3 regions of the Shewanella litorisediminis genome follow, and region 1 is predicted to be linked to each of the others. Evidence: predicted binding sites of a transcription regulator. Region 1 holds the regulator's gene; each other region holds the start of a gene.
The links. Region 1 encodes sigma-54, which starts transcription at its own class of promoters, with help from an activator protein. Its sites were predicted from a motif close to GTTGGCACGNNNNTNGNNT; they were not measured.
Positions count from the first base shown of each region.

Region 2: the regulator sigma-54 is predicted to act here: its motif matches at 1,262-1,280, upstream of flgB (flagellar basal body rod protein FlgB).
Region 3: the regulator sigma-54 is predicted to act here: its motif matches at 1,772-1,790, upstream of JQC75_RS12895 (YggN family protein).

Region 1 covers NZ_CP069213.1:3,589,305-3,592,581, reverse strand. The annotation lists gene ptsN (PTS IIA-like nitrogen regulatory protein PtsN) at 1-153, opposite strand, end outside; gene hpf (ribosome hibernation promoting factor) at 156-443, opposite strand; gene JQC75_RS15880 (RNA polymerase factor sigma-54) at 474-1,955, opposite strand; gene lptB (LPS export ABC transporter ATP-binding protein) at 2,067-2,798, opposite strand; gene lptA (lipopolysaccharide transport periplasmic protein LptA) at 2,795-3,277, opposite strand, start outside.
Region 2 covers NZ_CP069213.1:2,705,549-2,708,825, reverse strand. The annotation lists gene JQC75_RS11925 (chemotaxis protein CheV) at 1-177, shown strand, start outside; gene JQC75_RS11920 (CheR family methyltransferase) at 338-1,171, shown strand; gene flgB (flagellar basal body rod protein FlgB) at 1,313-1,711, shown strand; gene flgC (flagellar basal body rod protein FlgC) at 1,714-2,127, shown strand; gene flgD (flagellar hook assembly protein FlgD) at 2,154-2,882, shown strand; gene flgE (flagellar hook protein FlgE) at 2,917-3,277, shown strand, end outside.
Region 3 covers NZ_CP069213.1:2,947,939-2,951,215, reverse strand. The annotation lists gene trmB (tRNA (guanosine(46)-N7)-methyltransferase TrmB) at 1-265, shown strand, start outside; gene JQC75_RS12905 (YggL family protein) at 296-622, shown strand; gene glsB (glutaminase B) at 626-1,540, shown strand; gene JQC75_RS12895 (YggN family protein) at 1,829-2,641, shown strand; gene JQC75_RS12890 (LysR family transcriptional regulator) at 2,958-3,277, shown strand, end outside.

The DNA of each region.
Region 1 (3,277 bases):
TTCACGGGCCAGCAGGCTTTCGAATATCTCTTGTGACGAGAGGGAGGGATTCTGGGCAGCAGCGAGATCGCTAATCAGCTCCAGCACCTTTTTCTTGCTGCCCGGAGTGGCACAGCTAGTGCACTCCGGCGCCAGGATGGTACTTAGTTCCATCGTTAATGTTTGGTCAGTTTCTCTTTGTGTTTAATAACCTGACGGTCCAATTTATCAATTAGGGCGTCAATGGCGGCGTACATGTCTTCATGTTCTGAAGTGGCGAATACCTCGCCACCGTTGAGGTGAAGCTTGGCTTCTGCGATTTGCTGCAATTTCTGAACATTGAGAACAACGTGGACATTATTGATCTGTTCGAAATGGCGTTCAAGCTTGGAGAACTTGCTCTCTACGTAGTTACGCAGTGAATCAGTGATTTCGATATGATGCCCAGTCAGATTGATTTGCATAGACACTTTCCTCCAAAGACCTTGGGTGGGTTATAAACTCTTACGTTGGTTCGACGGTGGGATCAGCATCGCCTCTCGGTATTTGGCGATAGTGCGTCTTGCAACGTTGATTCCTTGTTCTGCCAGAAGTTCCGCCATTTTGCTGTCGCTTAATGGTTTCTTCTGATTTTCTGCTGCCACCAGCTTCTTGATAAAGGCACGGATGGCAGTAGATGAGCATTCTCCGCCATCTTCGGTCCCGACGTGGCTGGAGAAAAAATACTTGAGTTCAAAGATACCCCTTGGGGTATGCATGTACTTTTGGGTGGTAACCCGTGAGATGGTGGATTCGTGCATCTCTACCGCTTCGGCGATATCGTTGAGCACCATGGGTTTCATGGCCTCTTCACCATACTCAAAAAAGCCCTGCTGGAACTGCACTATGCAGTTGGCGACTTTCAGCAGGGTGTCGTTGCGGCTCTCCAGACTCTTGATAAACCACTTGGCCTCTTGCAAATGCCCGCGGATAAACTGGCTGTCGGCCTGATTACGACTGGTGCGCGCCATGGCGGCATATTGCTGGTTCACACTCAGTTTAGGCATACAATCGGGATTAAGCTCTACAACCCAACGGCCATTTTTTTTACTGACCGAGACATCGGGAATGACATACTCGTCTTTGGTACTGGTGACAGACTCGCCGGGACGGGGATTCAGCCCCTGGATAAGGACGATTGCGTCTCTGAGCTCTTCTTCCTTGAGGCGGGTTTTTCGCATCAGGGTGCGGAAGTCGCGGTTGGCAATCAAATCCAGATGGTCACGGATAAGCAGCTTGGCATTGTCCAGATGGGGGGTGTCTGGCGGAAACTGCCCAAGCTGAATGAGCAGGCACTCCGCCAAATCTCGGGCAGCCACCCCGATGGGGTCGAAATGCTGAATACGTTTGAGTACGGCCTCAACTTCATCCAGCTCAACCTCTTCATCGCCCACGGCCTCGAGAATTTCTTCAAGACTTTGGGTCAGATACCCCTTGTCATCGATGGCATCTATGATGGCAGTGGCAATGGCCAGATCGGTATCGGAAAAAGGGGTGAGATTTTTCTGCCATTCCAGATGTTCGTACAGGCCTTCACTGGTTTCGCCCTGAAACGGCATATCATCTTCGCCACGGATCCCGGGGCCGGAGACGGGGGCAGCCGTAAAGACTTCATCCCAGGTGGTGTCCATCGGGAGTTCGTCTGGCATGGACTGTTGGTTGAGGGCGTCTGAAGTTTCCAGTGAGGCGGTGTCACTGGCATCGTCTGATACGGACTCCTGGTTGAACTGGTCGTCAAATTCTTTATCGCCGTCATCGGCATCAAACTGATCGCTGCCCAGTTCGTCGTCCATTTCCAACAGAGGATTGGCGTCGAGGGCTTGCTGAATTTCCTGTTGCAGTTCAAGCGAAGAGAGTTGAAGCAGGCGAATGGCCTGCTGCAACTGTGGCGTCATTGTGAGTTGTTGTCCCAGTTTTAGCTGGAGCGACGCTTTCATTGTACTGCGAATCCTTCACTAAATTATTCAGGTAGAAAGCTTTTCTATCAGGTTATCCGGTGATTTACCACCCTGATTCTCCGGATATGAGAAGGGGGCTTTGTTAATTAACTATAGCCTGAATTGCTCACCCAAGTACACTGCACGCACCTGCTGATTGTCGAGGATTTCGGCAGGGGTGCCTTCAGCAATCAAATTACCGTGGCTGACGATATACGCCTTTTCGCAGACATCGAGGGTTTCCCTCACGTTGTGGTCGGTGATAAGGACTCCGAGGCCACGATTTTTGAGTTGCTCGATAATCTTTTTGATATCGATAACGGAAATGGGGTCAACACCGGCGAAGGGTTCATCGAGCAGGATAAATCTGGGGTTGGCGGCGAGTGCCCGGGCAATCTCGACCCGGCGACGTTCGCCACCTGAGAGTGACATCCCCAGATTGTCGCGAATGTGGGTGATGTGAAACTCTTCCAGCAGCTGCTCCAACGACTCTTCGCGCTCATCGGCATTCAGCTCTTTGCGCATCTGCAATACGGCCATGATGTTGTCACGCACCGAGAGCTTGCGAAAGATGCTGGCTTCCTGTGGCAGGTAGCCAATGCCTTTGCGGGCCCGCAGGTGCATGGGATCCAGCGTCAGGTCATCGTCATTGATATGTATGCTGCCCTTATCGCTCTGCACCAGGCCGACCACCATGTAAAAGGTGGTGGTTTTTCCGGCGCCGTTGGGGCCCAGCAAGCCGACTACCTGACCGGTGTTGACGGTGAGGCTGACGTTTTTGACAACCTGGCGGTTTTTGTAACTCTTGGCGAGATTACTGGCCTTCAGGGTCAGTTGGGTCATTGTTGTTTCTCTTGCTGAGGTTGCTCTGTCTTGCCCTTATCCTGCAGATCCTGCTGGTAATTTTCGGGCTTGATGATGGTGATAACCCTGTCGTCTTTTTTACCGCTGCTTTGGGAGGTGAGCTGCTGCTTTTCGATGTCGTATACGATGGAGTCGGCACTGACCTGGCTGCCATCCTGCTCGACCTTGGCGTTGCCTTTGAGGCTCATAACGCGACTGTCGATGTTGTAGCTGATTTCTTCGGCGCTGGCATGCACTGTGCGGCCATCTTCAACCTGCTGGCTGTAGGTGGCAGGGTTACCCTTGGCGAGCAGAATACGCTTGCCGCTTTTCTCGTCGGTAAAGGAGCTCAGTTCTCCGGCCTTCAGCACCAGGCTGCCCTGGGTCAGGGTAACCGGGCCTTCGTAAACGATGCGTTTGTTTTTCAGGTCGGCATAACTGTTGGCCGCGGCAATTTTTACTTCCTGGCTCAAATCAAA
Region 2 (3,277 bases), 880 kb from region 1:
CTTACGGCGGAAATTCGCGATGACCCCAAGCTCAAGGACATCAAGGTGATTCTGCACACATCGCTGAGCGGCGTGTTTAATCAGGCCATGGTGCAGAAAGTGGGCGCAAATGACTTCATCGCCAAGTTCAACCCCGATGAGCTGGCGGCGGCGGTGAACAAGCACCTGAGTCTCTGAGCAGGATGGCATTCCCCTTGGGCGGGGTTATACTCCTCCAAGGGCGCTTGTATTCAGCTACTGGATAATGTATAAAGCAGCGCTTATTTTTGGGGAATAAAATCAGAAGGTTAACCAGTTATTGAGTTAATTTTCTCTATCAGGTGCAGGATGAGATACGGTGTCAGACAAATCACTGGCTGAAGCGGAATATAATCAATTCAGGTTGTTCCTTGAACAACACAGCGGCATAGTGCTTGGCGAAAACAAGCAGTATCTGGTCCGCAGCCGCCTTGCACCTCTGATGGGCAAATACAATCTGCCGTCATTATCGGAAGTGGTCAAACATTCAATGAAACCCACAGAGCGGCAACTGCGCGCCGAGGTTATTGATGCCATGACCACCAACGAAACCCTGTGGTTTCGTGATAAATACCCCTTTGAATTGCTCGCCAATGCCTTGCTGCCTGACTATGCCAAGCTTGGCAGGCCATTGAAAATCTGGTCTGCGGCTTGTTCCTCCGGGCAGGAGCCTTATTCGCTGGCAATGACCATTCTCGAATATCAGCAAAAACGTCCAGGTGGCTTACCGGCCGGTGCGTCGATTCAGGCAACGGATTTGTCCCCCTCGATGCTGGAGCGTTGTAAGCAAGCTGAATACGACAGTTTGGCGCTGGGGCGCGGTTTATCGGATGAGCGTAAACGGGCTTTTTTCGATACCTTGCCAAGCGGCAACATGCGGGTAAAAGACAATGTTCGTCGTATGGTGAGTTTCAGAGCACATAACCTGCTGGAAAGTTATGCCTTGCTCGGCAAATTCGACATCATTTTTTGCCGCAACGTGCTCATTTACTTTGCCCCTGAGGCAAAGGCGAAAATACTGCGGCAATTTGCTGCCGCCCTTAACCCCAAGGGCATATTGTTTCTTGGCGCTTCCGAGTCAATTGCCGGATTGACCGATGAATTTGACATGGTGCGCTGCAACCCGGGTATTTACTACCAGAAAAAGACCTAGCAAAATAACCATATGAATAAAAACAAAAAAGCCGTCTTTTTCAAGGCGGCTTTTTTGTTGCCTGTCATTTGCCATGGTTAACACTCAAGATTTGGCACATGAATTGCTTTTCATCAGCCATCATGGCGTGGAGGCAATTTTATGGCGATCAGTTTCGATAAGGCGCTTGGGGTGCATCAATTTACCCTTGGCATCAGAGCAGAGCGGGCGGAAGTCCTCTCAAGCAATATCGCCAACGCCGATACCCCCCACTACAAAGCCCGGGATGTGAACTTTGCCGATGCGCTGCAGGCTGCACGCAGTCATCAGCGTGGCATGCAAATGGCTCAAACCAGTGAAGGGCATTTTGACTTGCAAGCTCTGAGCCGGCAACACGTGCAGTTCCGTGTTCCCAATCAGCCCGATACCGGCGATGGCAACACGGTAGATATCCAGCAGGAGCAGTCGGCCTTTATGCAGAATGCGCTGGAATATCAGATGTCGCTGGGCTTTCTGGAGGGCAAGTTCAACGGTATGAAAAAGGCCATTAAAGGAGACTGACAATGAGCTTGTTTAATATCTTCAATGTGTCTGGCTCTGGTATGAGTGCGCAATCGGTTCGCCTCAACACCACCGCAAGCAACATTGCCAACGCAGATTCAGTTTCCAGCAGTGTCGATAAAACCTACCGGGCACGTCATCCGGTGTTTGAAGCTGAGCTTGCCAAAGCCAGCCAGCAGCAATCTGCCCGTGGTGTGAATGTCAAAGGCATAGTCGAAAGCGATAAGCCGCTGCAAAAAGAATACAACCCGGATCATCCCATGGCGGATGCCGATGGCTTTATTTACAAACCCAATGTGAACGTGATGGAAGAAATGGCTGACATGATTTCCGCATCACGTTCGTACCAGATGAATGTCCAGGTGGCCGACACCGCCAAGAGTATGCTGATGCAGACTCTGAGAATGGGCAAATAACGGATGTGGCGCTAAGGAGGTAAGCCGTGAGTTTTCTTAACTCTATCAGTCAGGCATCGGCGGCCCAGTCAACCCAGAGCACGGGAAATCCCTTTCTGGACAGTGTCAGGTTGCAGACCAAAGAAGCAGTGCCAGAGGCCAAAAAGCAGGAGCTAACCCAAGAGGACTTTTTCGCCCTTTTGTCTCAGCAGTTGTCGATGCAGGACCCGTTCAAGCCGGTAGAAAATGATCAGATGATTGCCCAGATGGCGTCCTTCTCCACTGTGGACGGTATCGCGAATCTGAACGACCACATTGTGAATCTCAATACTGTGATGACCTCGAGTCAGGCACTGCAGGCATCGGGTCTGGTGGGGCAGAAGGTGTTGATCCCGTCGGCTTCAGGCCATGTGTCCACCGAAGAGCCCAACCTCCATGGTGTCATCAGTACCTCCAAGCCCATCGAAACCATCATGGTGCGTATTGAAGATGCCAAGGGACAGCTGGTGAAAACCTTCAGTGTTGACGGCAGTGACGGCGGCAATATTGATGTGAATTGGGACGGCCTCGATGCTGAAGGCAAACCCGTCGCCGAAGGCACTTACACCATCAAGGCCAGTGGCCGTATTGATGGTAAGGCCGAAGAATTACCGGTTTCAACTTATGCCCATGTGACCAGCGTGTCGCTCGGGACTGCAGCAACAGGCGCCATTCTTAATTTGCGTGGCATTGGCGGCATTAAACTATCGGATGTTCTGGCTGTGGCTGAGAGCTGATCCAGAAAAAACAGACTAAAGAGGTAACTGACTTATGTCTTTCAATATCGCACTCAGTGGCATCGCTGCCGCCCAAAAAGATTTGAATACCACAGCCAATAATATCGCCAACGTCAACACCACGGGCTTTAAAGAGTCGCGTGCTGAGTTTGCCGATGTGTATGCGGCGTCCATTTTCTCCAACAGCAAAACCCAGGTGGGTGGCGGCGTGACCACTACTCAGGTGGCGCAGCAGTTCCATCAGGGCAGTTTGCAGTTCACCAGCAACGCGCTGGACTTGGCCATCAGCGGTGGCGGCTTTTTTGTGACGTCGGCCGATCCGTCGGCCCGTGATTACAGCTTCACCCGCGCCGGTGCATTTAAGGTAGACAGCAACAACTATTTGGTGGATTCAG
Region 3 (3,277 bases), 640 kb from region 1:
CAAGCGCCGCATAGTACAGCCGGAGTTTGTTGAGCTTTTGCGCCGCAAGCTCAAGATTGGTGGTGTGTTCCATATGGCCACCGACTGGGAAAACTACGCCGAGCATATGCTTGAGGTGATGAGTGCTGCACCGGGTTATAAGAATCAATCTGATACCCAAACCTATGTGCCACGCCCTGATCATCGCCCACTGACCAAGTTTGAAAACCGCGGTCAGCGCCTCGGTCACGGGGTGTGGGATCTGATGTTTGAGCGTGTTGAATAATTTTATCCATCCATGAAAGAGGAAATAACCATGGCCAAAAACCGTAGCCGTCGTCTTCGTAAAAAGCTGCGTGTGGACGAGTTTCAGGAACTGGGTTTCGATGTACGCTGGGTGTTTGATGACAGTGTTGCTGAGGCAGAAATTGATGCCCTGGTGGATAAGTTTATCGACGAAGTGATTGAGCCACGTAAGCTGGGCTTCCACGGCGGCGGACACAAGGATTGGGAAGGTATTATTGCCACCCAATCACTGGGTAAGTGCACCGATGAAGACCGTGCCGCTGTAAAGGCATTTCTTGAAGGCCAGAAAGTGGCCAAAGTGGAAGTATCCGACCTGTACGATCTGTGGTGGGATTAATCCATGCTGGAGCAGGCTCTGCTTGACGACCTGGTCGCCAAAGTTAGACCCTTGCTTGGACAGGGCAAGGTGGCGGATTACATTCCGGCCCTTGCCCGGGTCTCCCCCCATAAGTTGGGCATCGCGGTAACCACCATCGATGGTACCACCCTGGGAGCGGGCGACTGGCAAGAAGCCTTTTCCATTCAAAGTATTTCCAAAGTATTCAGCCTCACCGGCGCCATGATGCTCTATGAAGAGCGTGAGATTTGGTCGCGGGTGGGTAAAGAGCCCTCGGGCCACTCCTTTAACTCGCTGGTTCAGGTCGAACTTGAGCGGGGCATCCCACGCAACCCCTTTATCAACGCCGGCGCTCTGGTGATAGCCGATTTGTTGCAAAGCCGCCTGGGCGCGCCCAAACAGCGGATGCTCGAAATAGTGCGTATGCTGAGCCAAAACCACAAGGTCTGTTATGACAAGGTGGTGGCCGACTCTGAATACCAGCACAGCGCCCGTAATGCGGCCATCGCCTTTTTGATGAAGTCCTTCGGTAACTTCCATAACGATGTGGACAAGGTGCTGCGAAGCTATTTCCATTACTGCTCGCTCTCCATGAGCTGTGCCGATCTCTCCCGCGCCATGATTTATCTTGCCAATCAGGGAATAAGCCTTGATGGCAATGAGGTGGTATCGCCCACCCAAACCCGGCGCCTGAATGCGCTGCTGGCGACCTCCGGGCTTTACGATGGGGCAGGGGAGTTTGCTTACCGTGTGGGAATGCCGGGTAAAAGTGGCGTGGGCGGTGGCATTATTGCGGTGATCCCCGGTGATATGTCGGTATGTGTGTGGTCGCCGGCCCTCGATGCCAGTGGAAACAGCTTGGCGGGTACCCGCTTGCTTGAGCTGTTGGCTCAGGAGCTGGGGCGTTCAATCTTCTGATTTTTTTACCTTTTGATGTGCTTAATGAGTATGGCCTTTCTTATTTGAGGAAGGCCATTTCCTTATTTCAGTCATTCTTCTGTAACATCCCCACTCCTTTTTCACGCCTATTGGTGAAAAGCTTCACTTTTTGGTGATATCTCCTACTTTGAGCCCCGATGCTCTCCATGCAAAAGCAGCTGAATTTACACATTTCAGTAAGATTTCATTTTAAATTAATAAGTTAAAAAAGTTGGCACATCCTTCGCAATATCAAAACATATAAATCACGACGCAAGGATAAATGCGATGAAAACGAAAACCCTTATCACCGGCGTAGCCCTGGCCACCCTGATTGGCGTCACTGTCGCTGTACCTGCAAAAGCGCAGGGCATCAGCACCGACAACTGCGACGTTAACCTCAACTACGACATTTCGGTTGAGCCTAAAAAGCTGGTGTTGAGCCAGAAAGGTGATGAGTTCTATCGTTTCGAGCCCGGCAAACTCTTTGTGGAAGGCAAGGAAGTGAAACTCAATGCCGAGCAGCGTGCGCTGGTGGACAACTATGCCGATTCACTGGCAAACCAGGTGCCCGAATTTGTTGCCCTGGTAACCGATGCCATCACCCTTGCCAGCACCGCGGTAAATACAGCCCTTACACCGCTGCTGGGCGATGAGACCGGTGCCCGCGTGGCAGAGCTGATGGATAATGTGAACGAGCGACTCGGCGAAGTCATGCACAAGGATGGCGACAGCTATTACGTAGGCGTAACCGATGGTTCTATCGATGAAGTGTTCGACAAGGAGTTTGAACGTGAAATTGAAAACCTGGTGCAGGAGTCGGTTGGCACTCTGATGATTAAGCTCGGCACCGAGATCCTGTCTTCTGAAGGTGACAGCTTTGAAGCCAAGATGGAGGCCTTTGGCAAGAAAATGGAAGCCATGGGCGAACAGATTGAGCTGGAAATGGAGAGTCAGTCCAAGTCTCTCGAAGCGCGTGCCACAAAAGTATGCGACCAGTTTGAAACCTTGCTGGTACTGGAGTCTGAACTTCGCACCAAGGTGCCTGAGTTGTCTGAGCTTGAGATTTCTGACCGCAAAGAAGCCCAGCTTCGTGAGTAAGCAATACCCTGGCATTACTTTGACATTCCGAACGCAACACCCGACGTAACATCCCTTTGGTTCTTCCTTGAACGTTTGGCCCCATCCCCGGGGCCTTTTTTTATTTGCCGTTTAATGACCTGTCTTGGTAAGGCTAAACTGGAGACTCGGCGGCGAATTTTGTTATACTGCTAAAAAATAACAAAAAACCAGATTCATTCTGGCTTCCTGACTCTACCTTAACGTGCTTTTTTGGTATATCTGATTGATTATCATTGGTTTGTCCCGTTTTCCTCCCTTGGCGAGGACAGGCTGAACATAGCTTAAGGCCACCTTCATGTTAGAACTGTTAGAACCCATTGCTATTTTTACCCATGTAGCCAGAGCCGGCAGTTTCAGTGCCGCGGCAAGAAAACTCGGGATTTCCAAATCCAAGGTGAGTACTCAGGTGGCCGATTTGGAACATAAACTGGGGGTTCAGCTTATTCAGCGCACCACCCGCAGTTTGAGCCTTACCGAGGCCGGACACCTGCTGTATGTGCAGGGTGAAGAGCTGCTGCGCGATGCCGATCAGGCTGTGGCCAGCGTTCATAACCTTAATGATGCCACCCGCGGGGTGTTGAAAGTCGGTATCTCTCAATCCTTTGGAACCATGCA